One region of the Nocardiopsis sp. EMB25 genome, then DNA from elsewhere that is predicted to be linked to it. Evidence: riboswitches for the same ligand, from Rfam matches in the RefSeq annotation. Region 1 holds a riboswitch; the other holds the start of a gene.
What was found. A riboswitch is a leader RNA that binds a small molecule or an ion and turns the genes downstream of it on or off. The one in region 1 is predicted to bind cobalamin.
Positions count from the first base shown of each region.

Region 1 (7,598 bases):
GGAGCGCGCGGGAGCCGTCGCCGCACCAACTCAACCACGTACGAACGGGTCCGATCAGCGATTTTAATGTCCGTGATCAGGTTATTTTGACCACATCGCGTATTTTGGAATGTGGTGGCTTGACCCCGTCTTTTCCGAATCCGCACGGTCGGGCCTACACTCATGACGATTCCGTGACTCTCGCTCCAGCCGTTCCACGTGTGCGAGAGCCCGGCCCGAGCGGTCCCCACACCCGTTCCGGGACACACGAGCAGCAGTGCCCGACGCTCCCGACCACGGGGAACGTACGGGTTCGAGGAGCGATCACACCGTGCAGCCCGACGATCCGATCCGCGGGGGCGGCGCCTCCCGCGCGTCCGGGGACGACCCGTTCGCCGACTTCTGGGCACCGGACCCCCGCGCGTGGACATGGCACGACGTCCTGGCCCACCTTGTGCCCCGTGCCGCCGGGCCTGGCCCCGTCGGCCGCCCCGCCCGCGCCACGGCGGGCGCCCTGGCCGTCGCCCTGGCCGCCCTCCTGGTGGCCGTGCCCCAGAGCGCCGGAGCGACCATCGCGCCGCGCGAGCCCGAGGACATGGACAGCCTGCGCGCCCGCGCCGAGTCGCTCACCGAGGAGTTCCAGGGTGAGCTGCGGGACATGGAAGCGGTCATGGACGAGGCCGAGGACGCCGAGGCCCGCGCCGAGACCTCGCGCGAGGAGGTGGAGGCCGCACGCGCGGAGGTGCGGTCGCTGGCAGTGGCCACCTACACCGCCAACGGGATCGACCCCTCGATGTCGCTCTTCGTCGACTCCGACCCGGACGAGATCATCGACCGCGCGGTGCTCATCGACTATCTGTCCTCCACCCACGATGACCTCATCGACCAGCTGGAACAGGCGATGGAGCGCGACGAGGCCGCGCAGGCCACCGCGCAGGAGGAGTTGGCTCAGGTCGAGGCGGACCTGGACGAGCTGGAGGAGCGCCGGCGCGAGGTTCAGCGCATGATCGCCGACCACCCCAACCAGCCGATGGAGCCGCCGGACAACATCACCCCGCGTACGCGCCAGATGCGCGACGAGATCATCTCCCGGTTCGGTCGGGGCAGCGACGTCGGCGGGGTGGGCTGCTACCGGGCGGTCGGCGGCTGGGTGGTCGGCGAGCACCCCAAGGGCCGGGCCTGCGACTTCATGGTCGACGGCAACGGACAGATGCCGTCGGAGGACCAGGTCCAGCGCGGGTACGAGATCGCCGAGTGGGCGAAGGAGAACGCCGAGGACTTCGGGATCATGTACATCATCTACCGGCAGGAGATCTGGGACATCCGGCGCGGCAACGAGGGCTGGCGCGCCATGTCCGACCGCGGCAGCGTGACCGAGAACCACTTCGACCACGTGCACATCTCGATGTTCTGAGGCGCCGCGTCCCCGCCCACCACCCGGTCGGCGGGGCCCTCGACCGCGAGGGGACGCACGGAGTCCGGCTCGAACCACACCGCCTGTCGGAGCGTGTGCGTCATCCCGGCTCCGCGCCCCGGTGGTCGTTCGGGCCCCGGCCGGCGCCCTCCGACGGACGTGGCCGCACCGGCCCGGACATCCCCGCGCAGCGGGTGAGACCCCTCGTGCCCGAGGAGGAACTCCCCCGCGGCCAGGCGTCTTCATGGCCCGGGATCGCCCGGTGGCCGGAACCGGCCACCCGCCCGCCAGGAACCTCCGGTCCCACGTGAGCGACACGAAACGGTGACAATTCACCCACCCGACCGGTATCCCACCTGCCGCACGGGTACTCAGCGCAGCTAGGATGCAACACGTCCCGGCCCTGGCCTGTGGGGATGACGTGCCCGGCCCGACCTCGGAGCACACCCGGCACCAGGGACCTCCTCACGACACCGGGGATCCCCCGTTCCACACCGCCCGTCCTCGCCCACGGGCCGGTACGAGCGGGCGGCTCACCCCCGCGGTCCCGTGGCCGCCGCCCCGCACCACCGGTGGCCCAGCACTGCGGCGGACCCGCGAACCCAGGACGCGTTCACGCGTCACCAACACAGCACACCACCGGGCGAGGGGAGCCATGAGCGAAAACGGACCTTACAACCAGCCACCCCAGAACCCCTACGGTGGCGGGGAGCAGGGGGCCCAGCCGCCCTACGGCCAGCCCCAGCCGCCCCAGGGCGCCCCCTACGGCGACCCGGGCACCGGTGGCCAGCCCGGTTACGGCGCCGGTTACCCCGGGGGCGAGCAGCACATGTACGGAGGCGCGCAGCCGCCCTACGGCCCCGGCGGTCCCGGTGGCCCCGGCGGCCCCGGCTTCACCCCTCCCCATCCCCCCAAGAGCGGTGGCGGTAAGGCGGGCCTGTGGGTCGTCATCGTGGGCGGCGTCGTGATCGTCGTCCTGGTGATCGCCGTCCTGGTCACGCTCGTGACCAACGGATCGCCGACCCCTCCGGTCGCCGAATCGACCGAGGCCGACCAGGGCACCCGGGACACCGACGGCCCGACCGACGCGCCGGCCCCCGACACGGACGCCGCGCCCGCCGGTGAACCGCCCTACGCGGTGCCCGCCGAACCCTGCGACGCCTTCACCGAGCAGGTGCACACCGACTTCCTGCTCACCGAGGAAGGCGACAAGTCGGTCCAGGACGCCACCTCCCGGTGCTCCAGCACGCTGGCCGAGGCCCCGGAGGGCAACAACTCCGAGGACTACGCCTCCCTGCGGCTGACCTACTCCGTGCCCTACTCGGCCTCCGATTCCATCGAGCAGGCCACCGAGGACTTCGAGTCGGGCATCGAGGACGTCACCGGGGCGACCGACTACTCGTACTACATCGCCGACGCCATCGAGGAAAACCGCGAGGTCGACCTGGGCGACCAGGCGCAGTACGTCGTCACCCGCTACGACTATGTGGGCGACGAGGTGCCCCAGGCCGTCCTGCTGATCCGGACCGCCAACCTCAACATCCGCATCGAGTACCAGGTCAGTCCGTCGTTCCTCTCCGAGGGCGACACCGAGGACCTGGTCCTGCCGGACAACACCGAGGACATCATGCTCAACGCCGGGGCCGAGGCGCTCGCCCTCGTCGGCACCTGATCCCGCTCCGGACGCGTGAGGGGGCCGTGGCGCATCGCCACGGCCCCCTCACTCATGCGGCCTCACGGGCTCGGCCGGGGGCACCCCGCCTAGGTCAGGTCGGCGCGCACCCGCCTGGCCGCCTCGACCATGTTGCGCAGGGCCTGTTCGGTCTCGGCGTACCCGCGCGTCTTCAGACCGCAGTCCGGATTGACCCACAGGCCGCTCGCGTCGATGTGCGCGACCGCCAGGCGCAGCGACTCCTCGATCTCCTCCACGGAGGGCACCCGCGGCGAGTGAATGTCGTACACGCCCGGGCCGATCCCCCGCTTGTAGCCGCGGCGGCCGAGGTCCTCCACCAACTTCATCCGCGAACGCGCAGCCTCGACACTGGTGACGTCGGCGTCGAGCGCCTCGATCCCACCGACGATCAGCCCGAACTCGGAGTAGCACATGTGCGTGTGGATGGTCGTGGTCGGCGCGACCCCGGAGGTGGCCAGTCGGAACGAGCCCACAGCCCAGTCCAGATAGGACTCACGCAGCTCCTCACGCAGCGGCAGCAGCTCCCGCAGCGCCGCCTCGTCCACCTGGATGTGGCGGATCCCGGCGCGCTCCAGGTCGGCGATCTCGTCCCGCAGGGCGAGCGCGACCTGGCGAGCGGTGTCACCCAACGGCTGATCGGTACGCACGAACGACCAGGCGAGCATGGTCACCGGGCCGGTCAGCATGCCCTTGACCGGCTTCCGGGTACGCGACTGGGCGTAGGTGATCCACTCGACCGTCATCGGCTCGGGGCGCGAAACGTCCCCGTACAGGATCGGGGGACGCACGCAGCGCGAACCGTAGGACTGCACCCACCCGTTCTCAGTGGTGGCGTAGCCCCGCAGCTGCTCAGCGAAGTACTGCACCATGTCGTTGCGCTCGGGCTCGCCGTGGACGAGCACGTCCAGACCGATCTCCTCCTGGAGCGCGATCACCCGGTCGATCTCCTCGCGGAGGATCCGGTGGTACTCCTCCCGTCCCAGTTCACCCTTGCGGTGGGCGGCGCGCGCCCGCCGCAGTTCGGCGGTCTGCGGGAAGGACCCGATCGTGGTCGTGGTCAGCGGCGTGTCCGTGGGGACGCCCCGGTCCTGCGGACGCTCGGAGGCCTCCGGGCCGAGCGCGTCGAGGCGGGCGCGCACCCGGGCGTCGGTGAAGGCCGGGTCGGCGCCGTTCGCCCCCTCGGCCGCGTACTCGGCCTCGGTCCCCTCGGACAGGACACGGCCCAGCAGCGCGACCTCCTCGGCCTTCTGCTTGGCGAAGGCCAGGGCCGCGCGCAGCTCGGGGTCGAGGGAGGTCTCGGCGTCCAGGTCGATCGGCACGTGCAGCAGCGAGCAGGAGGTGCTCACCGTCAGCTCGTCGGTGAGGGCGAGCAGGGTACCGAGCGTGGCCACGGCGGAGGGGATGTCGGTCCGCCACACGTTGCGGCCCTCGACGACACCGGCGACCAGGCGTGTTGAGCCCAGGCCGGAGACCTTCACCAGGTCGTCGATGCCTTCGGCGTCGGTCACCAGGTCCAGGCCGACCGCCTCGACCGGGGAGTCCTTGAGCACGCGCAGCGCGGCGGCGCCGATGGACCCGAAGTAGGTCGAGACCAGCAGGGAGGGACGATCGGTGAGACCGCCCAGACGCTGGTAGACGCGCTCCAGGTGGTCGACGGCGGCGCGGCCCTCGTCGGTGGCCAGGATCGGCTCGTCCAGCTGCACCTCGGTGGCCCCGGCCGCCCTGAGGTCGGCCAGGAGGCGACCATAGGCGTCCAGGAGCTGGTCGAGCAGCTCGATCGGCGCCCACCCCTCGGGGGCGTCGTCGGCGGCCTTGGCCAGCAGGAGGAAGGTCAGCGGGCCGACCAGGACCGGGCGGGTGTGGTGGCCCGCCGCCGCGGCCTCACGGAACTCGGCGACCGGCTTGTCACCGACGAGGCGGGGACGGGTGCTCGGGGAGAGCTCGGGGACGAGGTAGTGGTAGTTGGTGTCGAACCACTTGGTCATCTCCAGCGGCGGCGCCCCCTGTTCGCCCCGGGCCAGAGCGAAGTAGCGGCGCAGCTCCTCGTCGCGGTCCTCCGCGGTGGACGGGGAGGCGAACCGGGAGGGCACCAGGTCGAAGAGGACCGCCGTGTCGAGCACGTGGTCGTAGTAGGAGAACGTGTTGGACGGCAGGTCGTCGACGCCCGCCTCGCGCAGCTGGACGTAGACGCCCTCGCGCAGGTCGGCGGCGACGGCGTCCAGTTCCCGGGCGCTCGTGCGGCCCTTCCAGTAGGACTCGCTGGCGCGCTTGAGTTCGCGGCGCGGGCCGATCCTCGGGTAACCGTGCACGGTGGAGCGCACGGCCGCCTTCGCGGCCGGTGACGTGGTCATGAAGCTTCTCTCCCTCGTCGAAAGCCAGGTTCCGGCCACGAGGGCATGAGGAGGGTAGGCCACGCGAGGTACGCGCCGCGGGCGCGTACCCGTCCGTCACCGCCCTCGGCCCTCCCTCGGGGCACGGGACCACCGGCGACACGGGTGCGCCGCCGGGTGGAGGCAGGTCTTCGGACTCGTGGGCACCGTCGGTGCGCGCACCGACGACCTACTGGCCGCCGCTTCCCAGATTCCGACCAAAACGACCGGATTACCAGTGCTTTTGGCGACTGTCGTTCCCACATACCGCTGCGGGGCAGTCCCGGATTCCCACCGGGTTCCCTCTCGCGACGCGAACCACACCCCGAACCGGTCAAACCCGGCCTGGAAGTGGAGCGCGTACCTTCCACGCCTGCAAGTATAGGGAGGCCCCCTCACGCCCCCGCCCCCGGCGTGGAAACCCCATTCCCGCGCGCCACCCCCATCGCGAACCCCAGCCACGTGGCGCGCGTCACACCTGACATAAAGCGTTACGTGGGACGGCCCTCCCCCGCCGCCCCGCGAACGTTCGTCTGACGATGAACGTGGAGAACCCCTGGTGAACAAACAGAGCCCACGGACCATGGCGACCCGACGCCCCCTCGTCACGGTCGTGGTTGCGATGGCGGTGCTGGCGGGGCTGGTGTTGCTCGTCACCCAATCCGGAGTACTTCCCGGCCCCGACCCCGCGGAGAACACCGCGCACGGGTCGGGGGAAGAGAGCCCCCTGCCTCCCGCCACGGGAGAACCCGACCGGCTGACGGTGGTCGACCCCTCCGACGTGGTCGACGTGGCCGAGGAGACGCTGTCCTACGACGGCGGCGTCTCCGCGGACGTGACCTATCCCTCCCTTCCCGACGCCGAACCGCTGACCGACTTCCTCGCCCGCACCCTCGACGCCGACGTGGCCGCCTTCGAGGCGGCCAACCCCGGCGCGGCGGACTACACCGCCGAGTGGGGTCTGACCGCCGCCAACGACGACCTGGTCGGCGTGCGCATGACCAGTACCGAGACCGATTCCGAGGGTTCTCGTGAGTGCCACAGCACGTACTGGTACGAGGCCGACACCGGCCTGGCCCACGGCTCCAACGAACTGATCGCGGGCCAGGACGAACTGGATCAGCTCAACGCGCTGGTCCGGGAACAGAGCCCGGACGCGGTCGACGGTCCGGCCGTCCTTCCCGTCGCCGCGCTCTACGACTCGGTCGGTTTCAACCCCGACGGCGACCTGGTCGTGGAGTTCGACACCGGGCAGATCGCCCCCGTCGGCGAGGGCCCCGTGCACGTGGTCGTCGACCGGGATGAGGCCGAGCCGCTCCTGTCGGACCTGGGCGTGCGCGCCCGTGACGCCGCGACCGTGGGTGTGGAGGACTTCTCCCTGTCGGGCCCGCCCGAAGCGGACAAGGACGGGACCACCGAGGAGCGCCCGGGCCTGATCTCCCCCGTCGACGACGCGGTGGACTGCTCCGACCCCGAGACCCGGTGCGTAGCCCTGACCTACGACGACGGGCCCGGCGGACGCACCCCTGAGCTGCTGGACACCCTCGCCGAGTACGACGCCCGCGCCACCTTCTTCGTGACCGGGGTCCCGGTCCTGGAGCACCCCCGCACGGTGCGGCGCGCCTACGCGGAGGGCCACGAGATCGCCAACCACACCCTGAGCCACCCGGACCTGTCCGCGATGGGGCAGGGCGCGGCCCGGGCCGAACTGGAGACCGTCCAGGCCCAGGTGTACCGCGAGACCGGCTACACCATGGACCTGATGCGCCCGCCCTACGGCGCCACCGACGACGGCGTCGCCTCCGTGACCGAGGACATGGGGCTCGCCCAGATCCTGTGGAGCGTGGACACCAACGACTGGAAGGACCGGAACGCCTCGGTCGTCTCCGGCCGCGCGCTGGGCGGCGCGTCGGACGGCGCGATCATCCTCATGCACGACATCCACGGCACCACCATCGACGCCTCCCACGAGATCATCCGCGAACTCGACGCCCGGGGCTACACGATGGTGACCGTCTCCCAGCTGCTCGGGACCACGACCCCGGGAGCGGCCTACCACGACGGCCAGCCCGAGGAGGACGCCGAGGACGGGTCCGAGGGCCAGGAGACCGGCGGTGACGAGGAGGAGGACGGGCCGGCCGAG
Region 1 is NZ_JAMTDN010000001.1:678,743-686,340, reverse strand. Features, by position in the region: gene KIK06_RS02835 (coiled-coil domain-containing protein) at 311-1,393, shown strand; gene KIK06_RS02830 (DUF3558 domain-containing protein) at 2,049-3,065, shown strand; gene metE (5-methyltetrahydropteroyltriglutamate--homocysteine S-methyltransferase) at 3,155-5,437, opposite strand; cobalamin riboswitch at 5,582-5,793, opposite strand; gene KIK06_RS02820 (polysaccharide deacetylase family protein) at 6,039-7,598, shown strand, end outside.

Region 2 (7,598 bases), 730 kb from region 1:
CGTCCACCCCCGCCTCGACCAGGAGGGCGGCCAGTTCGCGGGCCTCGGACGTACCGCCGAGGAGCAGCAGTCTCACTGAGTTCCCCCCGGGGCCAGGACGGGCAGGTCGGCCGGGGCGCCCTCGCGGGCGAGGGCGAGCAGCGCGTCGACGTCCAGGTGGCGCTCCACGAGATCGCCGAGCAGGTCCAGGCGCCGCTCCCGGGCGTCGGCGAACCGCGTGCCGGACGGCTCGTGGCCGAGCGTCTCGGCGAGGAAGGCGGAGCGGAACGCGTCGCCCTCCAGGCTGCCGTGCCACATGGTGCCGAAGACGTTCCCCGACCGGGCGCCGCCCAGGAACTCCTCGGCGCCGTCGCCGACCGTGATCCGGCCGTGGTGGATCTCGTAGCCGTGCGCGGGCGCGCCGAGCGCCGTCCCGGAGGGCAGGCGCAGCGTCTTGTCCACGGTGAAGTCGGTCCGCACGTCGAGCAGAGCGAGGCCGTCCGCGCGCGCACCGGGCTCGGCCTCGACACCGTCCGGGTCGGTGATCGTCCGGCCGAGCATCTGGAACCCGCCGCAGACGCCGAGCAGCGGCCGACCCCGGCGGACGTGCTCGGTGACCGCCCGGTCGAGTCCGCGCGAACGCAGCCAGGCCAGGTCGGCGAGGGTGGACCGGGTCCCGGGCAGGACGACCAGGTCCGCGTCGGCCAGATCGCCCGGCCCGGAGGCGAAGACGACGTCCAGGCCGGGCTCCAGGCCGAGGGCGTCCACGTCGGTGAAGTTGCTGATCCGTGGCAGGCGCACCACCGCCACGCGCCGGACGGTGTCCCCGCTCGCCCGGCGGCCCTCCAGGTCGAGCGCGTCCTCCGAGTCGAGCCACAGGCCCGGGTCCCAGGGCAGGGTGCCGTACACGCGGCGGCCGGTGAGCCGCTCCAGGTCGGCCAGACCGGGCCGGAGCAGCCCGGGGTCCCCGCGGAACTTGTTGACCACGAATCCCGCGACCAGTGCCTGGTCGGCGGCCTCCAGCAGACCCACCGTGCCGTACAGAGCGGCGAAGACTCCGCCCCGGTCGATGTCGCCGACGACCACCGCGGGCAGGCCCGCGTGCCGGGCCAGGCCCATGTTCACGTAGTCGCCCGAGCGCAGGTTGATCTCGGCCGGGCTGCCCGCGCCCTCGGCGACGACGACGTCGTGGCGGGCCGCCAGGTCGTCGAAGGCGGTGTGCGCGGCCTTGGCCAGGTGGCGGCGGCCGGACTCCCAGTCGGCCGAGGACACGTCCCCCGCCGGGTGCCCGAGCAGGACGACGTGGCTGCGCCGGTCGGTGCCCGGTTTGAGGAGCACCGGGTTCATCGCGGGCTCCGGCGTGGCCCGGGCGGCCAGCGCCTGCACCCACTGGGCTCGGCCGATCTCCGCCGGTCGGCCGTCGGGTCCGTGGCAGACCATGGAGTTGTTGGACATGTTCTGCGCCTTGTACGGCGCGACGCGCGCGCCCCGGCGCGCGAAGGCCCGGCACAGGCCGGTGGTGACGACGCTCTTGCCCGCGTCGGAGGTGGTCCCGGCGACCAACAGGCCCCGGCCTCGATCCTGCCCCTCCCCGCTCATGGCGTCCTCCTCAGCAGCGCGGTGTCCATCACCCAGCCCGCCCGGTCCCGGGCGCGGGCGCGGGCCGCGTCGATCGCGGGCAGCACGTCGCCGACCCGTCCGGCGACCAGCTCCTCGGTGTCGGTGCCCAGGTTGGCGCCCCACCAGACCGACCACTCCTCCAGCCCGTCGAAGGCGGGCCGTCCGCCGAGCATGACGACGATGTTGTCCTGTCCGGCGTCGACCGCCTCGGACAGCCGCCGCGCCGGGGTGAGGTGGACCGGGCGGCCCACTCCGTGCAGCACGATCCGGTGCCGCGCGGCCAGGAGCTGGGGAGCGCTGATCCCGGGAAGCACGTCGTACTCCACGGTAACGGCCCCCCGCTCGACGATCCGCTCCACGATCCGCACGGTGGAGTCGTACAGGGACGGATCCCCCCAGACCAGGAACGCCGCCGTGCCGCCGCGTTCGCCGAGCACCCGCTCGTAGGCGGCGACCCGGGCCTCGTGCCAGGCGGCGACCGCGGCCCGGTAGTCCGCCGGGTCGTCGCGGTCGCGTTCCGGGTCGGGCACGACGACCAGGGGGACGCCGTGGGCGTCGCAGACGGCCCGGCGCAGGGCGAGCAGACCGTCGTCGTCGCGTTTGCGGGCGGCCACCGCGTAGTCGCAGCCGCGCAGCGCGTCGGCGACCTCCGGGGTGAGGTGCCGCGGCCCCATGCCGATACCGAGGATCCGCACCCTCATTCCGAACGGTCCTCCAGGTCCCCCTCGACCTCCAGGTAGACCTCCGTCAGGGCTTCGAGCGTCGCCGGGTCCGGTTCGGCCCACAGCCCGCGCCGGGCGGCCTCGTGCAGCCGCTCGACGATGCCGTGCAGCGCCCACGGGTTCGACTCGCGCAGGAACTCCTGGGTGTCTGCGTCAAGGACGTACTCGGCCGCGAGCTTCTCGTACATCCAGTCGTGGACGACGCCGGCCGTGGCGTCGAAGCCGAAGAGGTAGTCGACGGTGGCGGCCAGTTCGAAGGCTCCCTTGTAGCCGTGCCGCCGCATGGCGGAGATCCAGCGCGGGTTGACCACGCGGGCGCGGAACACGCGGGCGGTCTCGTCGGCGAGGGGGCGGGTGCGCACCGCGTCGGGCGTGGTGGAGTCGCCCACGTAGGCCTTGGGGTCGGCGCCGGTGAGGGCGCGGACGGTGGCGATCATGCCGCCGTGGTACTGGAAGTAGTCGTCGGAGTCGGCGATGTCGTGCTCGGCGCTGTCGATGTTCTTCGCCGCGACCTTGATCCGGCGGTAGTTGGCGCGCATGTCGTCGGCGGCCGGGACCCCGTCGAGGTCGCGCCCGTAGGCGTACCCTCCCCAGGCGGTGTAGACCTCGGCCAGGTCGCGGTCGTCGCGCCAGTTGCCGGACTCCACGAGCTGGAGGATTCCGGCACCGTACGACCCGGGCGCGGACCCGAAGATCCGGGTGGTCGCGCGGCGCTGGTCACCGTGCTCGGCCAGGTCGGCGCGGGTGTGGGCGCGGACGAAGTTGCGCTCCTCCGGCTCGTCGAGGTCGGCGACCAGCTTCACCGCGTCGTCCAGCATGGCGACCACGTGCGGGAAGGCGTCGCGGAAGAAGCCGGAGATGCGCACGGTGACGTCGACGCGCGGACGGCCCAGCTCCTCCAGCGGCACCACGTCGAGCCGGGAGACCCGGCGGGAGGCCTCGTCCCACTCCGGGCGCACGCCCAGGAGCGCGAGCACCTCGGCCACGTCGTCGCCGGAGGTGCGCATCGCCGAGGTGCCCCACACCGACAGTCCCACCGACTCCGGGTAGGCGCCGGTCTCGTCCAGGTGGCGGCGCAGCAGGGAGTCGGCCATGGCCTGCCCGGTCTGCCAGGCGAGCCGGGAGGGGACGGCGCGGGGGTCGACGGTGTAGAAGTTGCGGCCGGTCGGCAGCACGTTGACCAGGCCGCGCAGCGGGGAGCCGGACGGGCCCGCCGGGACGAAGCCGCCGGTCAGGGCGTGAAGGACGTGGTCGAGTTCGTCGGTGGTGCGGGCGAGGCGGGGCACCACCTGCGTGGCGGCGAACTCCAGGACGCGGCGCACCTCGGGGTCGTCGTGCAGTCCTGCCACGGCGGCGGGGTCCCAGTCGGCGGCCTCCATCCGCTCGACGAGGCTCCGGGCCAGCGCCTCCGCCTCGTCGACCTCGCGCGTCGGCGCGTCCTCCTTCAGGCCGAGGGCGGCACGCAGGCCGGGTACCGCACGGCCGACGCCACCCCAGATCTGGGCGGCGCGCAGGATCGACAGGGCCAGGTTCACCCGGGCCTCGCCCGAGGGGGCCTCGCCGAGCACGTGCAGGCCGTCGCGGATCTGGGTGTCCTTGATCTCGCACAGCCAGCCGTCGACGTGCAGGAGGAAGTCGTCGAACTCCTCGTCGTCGGGGCGCTCCTCCAGGCCCAGGTCGCGGTGCATCTCCGCCGCGCGCATCAGGGACCAGATCTCGCCCCGGACCGCGGGCAGCTTGGCCGGGTCCATGGCCGCGATGTTGGCGTGCTCGTCGAGCAGCTGCTCCAGGCGGGCGATGTCGCCGTAACTCTCCGCGCGCGCCATCGGCGGGATGAGGTGGTCGACGACCGTGGCGTGGGCGCGCCGCTTGGCCTGGGCGCCCTCGCCCGGGTCGTTGACCAGGAACGGGTAGACCAGCGGCAGGTCGCCGAGGGCGGCGTCGGTGGCGCAGGCGGCGGACAGGGCGGCGTTCTTGCCGGGCAGCCACTCCAGTGAACCGTGCTTGCCGAGGTGGACGACGGCGTGCGCGCCGAAACCGTGCTCCAGCCAGCGGTAGGCGGCCAGGTAGTGGTGGCTCGGCGGCAGGTCGGGGTCGTGGTAGATGGCGATGGGGTTCTCGCCGAAGCCACGCGGCGGCTGGACCAGGACCACGACGTTTCCGGCCCGCAGCGCGGCGAGGACGAGTTCGCCCTCGTCGTTGACGTACAGGCGGCCGGGGGCGGGCCCCCAGGCCTCGGTCATCGAGTCCTTCAACGCGGCGGGCAGGCCCTCGGTCCAGGCGGCGTACTCCTCGGGGGTGATCCGCACCTGGGCGTCGGTCAGCTGGACGGAGGTCAACCAGTCCTCGTCCTGGCCTCCCGCCTCGATCAGGGCGTGGATCAGCGCGTCGCCCGCCTCGGTGTCGTCGGGCAGGTCCAGGCCGGGCAGGTCGCCGGGCTCGCCCAGGTCATAGCCCTCGGCGCGCATGCGGCGCAGCAGGCGGACCAGGGACCGGGGTGTGTCGAGCCCGACGGCGTTGCCGATGCGGGCGTGCTTGGTCGGGTAGGCGGACAGGACGACCGCGACCCGCTTCTCGGCGGGGGGCACGTGCCGCAGCCGGGCGTGGGCGGCGGCGATCCCGGCCAGGCGGGCGCAGCGTTCGGGGTCGGCGACGTAGCGGGGCAGTCCGTCCTGGTCGATCTCCTTGAAGGAGAACGGCACGGTGATGATCCGGCCGTCGAACTCCGGGATGGCGATCTGGCTCGCCGAGTCGAGCGGGGTGACGCCGTCGTCGGAGGCCTCCCAGTCGGCGCGGGAGCTGGTCAGGCACAGCCCCTGGAGGACGGGAACGTCCAGGGCGGCCATCCGTTCCACGTCCCAGGCCTCGTCGTCCTCACCGGCGCTCGCGGACGCGGGCACGCTGCCGCCCGCCGCGAGGACGGTGACCACCAGCGCGTCGAAGCCGCCGAGCGCCTCGTACAGATCGTCGGGGGCCGAGCGCAGCGACCCGGCGAACACGGGGACGCCCACGGCCTTCCCGGTCGCGTCGACGGCGTCGGCCAGGGCGTGCGCGAACGCGGTGTTGCCACCGGCCTCGTGGGCCCGGTAGTAGAGGATGCCCACGCGTGGGAGGGCGGGGTCCTGGGGCACGTCGCGCGCGGCCAGGCCCCACAGCGGGACGGGGGCCGGCGGGTCGAACCCCTCACCGGTCAGCAGCACGGTGTCGGACAGGAAGGCGTGCAGGCGTCCGAGGTTGTCGGGGCCGCCCTCGGCGAGGTAGCGGTGGGCGTCGGTGGCCACGCCGATCGGGACGGTGGAGTGCTCCATCAGTTCGGCGCTGGGCTGCTGTTCGCCGCTGAGGACGACCAGGGGCGTGCCCCGCTCGCGGACGGCGGCGAGTCCGGACCACAGGTCGTGCGGAGAGCCGAGCAGCCGCACGACCACGAGGTCGGCGCCCTCGACGGTGGCGGTGAGTTCCGCCTCGGATGCGCGGGACGGGTTCGCCCACGTGTACGCGGCGTGGCTGGCCCTCGCGGAGAGCAGGTCGGTGTCGGACGTGGACAGCAGAGCGATCCGTGTGGTCACGGTCGGATTCCTCCCTCGGGGTTCTCGCCCCATCGGCGGTCGGAGCGCCCGAGGCCAGTGTCTGGCTCAACCCCCCGGGGGTAGGGGGTCTGACAGTGGCGGAACCGCCCCGGATTCACACCGGGTTCCTGTACCACGAGCGAAGGATTCACACCTTAACGGGCCGCGCACGGCCCCGTCCCGGCGGGGAGCTCAGGAGCCGGCGGGTCGGGTCGACGGGTCCGACGCATCCGCCGGGTCGGGTGCGCGGCGCAGGAACCGGATCACCGGGCGGCCGCGGTCGGAGGTGACCTCGGCCCGGACCCCGTAGACCTCCCCGATGAGAGAGGGGGTCAGGACCTCGGCGGGCTTTCCCTCGGCGACGGCGCGGCCGTCCCGCAGCACGAGCAGGCGGTCGCAGTACATCGCGGCCAGGTTGAGGTCGTGCAGGGCGATCACGGTGGTGACCGGCAGGCCCGTGACCAGTTCCAGCAGGTCGAGCTGGTACTGGATGTCGAGGTGGTTGGTCGGCTCGTCGAGCAGGAGCTCGCTCGGCTCCTGGGCGAGGGCGCGGGCGATCTGGGCGCGTTGGCGTTCGCCCCCGGACAGCGTGTGCCAGAACCGGTCGGCCCGGTCGGTGAGGCCGGTGCGTTCCAGGGCCGCCGCCACGGCGCGGGCGTCGGTGGCGGACAGGGGTGACCAGGGGCGGCGGTGCGGGATGCGCCCCAGGGCCACGACGTCGCGGATGGTCAGCTCGGTCTGGGTGTGCGCGTTCTGTTGGACGGTGGCGACCCGCCGGGCCACGGCGCGGCGGCCGAACCGGGGCAGCGGCAGTCCGTCCAGGGTGACCGCTCCGGTGGAGGGAGCGAGGACACCGGAGAGCAGCCTCAGCAGCGTGGACTTCCCGGAGCCGTTGGGGCCGAGCAGACCGATGGTCTCGCCGGGGCGCGGAGCGACGGTCACACCGTCGAGGACGAACCCACCGTCGGCCCGGCGGCTCACCCGGTCGGCGTGCAGCCCCGTGTGGTCGGACTCGGTCACGTCTGCCTCCTGGATCGGTACAGCACGGCGACGAAGGCGGGCACGCCGATGAGGGAGGTCACCACTCCCACGGGGATCTCCTGCGGGTCCAGCGCGGTGCGGGCGACCGTGTCCACCCACACCAGGAAGACGGCCCCGGTCAGCGCGGTGACGGGGAGGAGTCTGGCGTGGCCGGAGCCGGTGAGCGCACGGGCCGCGTGCGGTAGCACCAGCCCCACGAACCCGATCGCCCCGGCGGCGCTGACGAGCGCCGCGGTGAGAAGGGCGGTGGCGCACAGGAGCACCAGTCGGGCGCGGCCCACCCGGACACCCAGGTTCGCGGCGGCCTCCTCACCGAAGGCGAAGGCGTCCAGGGTGGTGGTGTGGGCGAGGCAGACGACGAGCACACCGACCAGCACCAGCGAGCACAGCGCCACGTCGGCCCAGCCCGCGCCGCTGAGCGACCCCAGCAGCCAGAACAGCACGCCGCGCGTGGTCTCCGCGTCCGCCGAGGTCAGCACGACGAACGAGGTCAGCGCCGAGAACAGCTGCATGGCCGCGACCCCGGACAGCACGACGCGGTCCATGGTCGCGCCCAGACTGTGGCTGAGCAGGATGACCATCCCGAAGGAAAGCAGCGCCCCGACGAAGGCGCCCGCCGACAGGGACAGCACCCCGGCGCCCCACCCGAGGACGATCACGGCGACCGCGC
Region 2 is NZ_JAMTDN010000001.1:1,405,631-1,413,228, reverse strand. Features, by position in the region: gene KIK06_RS06145 (cobalt-precorrin-6A reductase) at 1-76, opposite strand, end outside; gene KIK06_RS06140 (cobyric acid synthase) at 73-1,578, opposite strand; gene cobF (precorrin-6A synthase (deacetylating)) at 1,575-2,300, opposite strand; gene cobN (cobaltochelatase subunit CobN) at 2,297-5,887, opposite strand; cobalamin riboswitch at 5,923-6,060, opposite strand; gene KIK06_RS06125 (ABC transporter ATP-binding protein) at 6,080-6,907, opposite strand; gene KIK06_RS06120 (FecCD family ABC transporter permease) at 6,904-7,598, opposite strand, start outside.
Region 2: another riboswitch for cobalamin. It lies ahead of cobN (cobaltochelatase subunit CobN); the one in region 1 lies ahead of metE (5-methyltetrahydropteroyltriglutamate--homocysteine S-methyltransferase).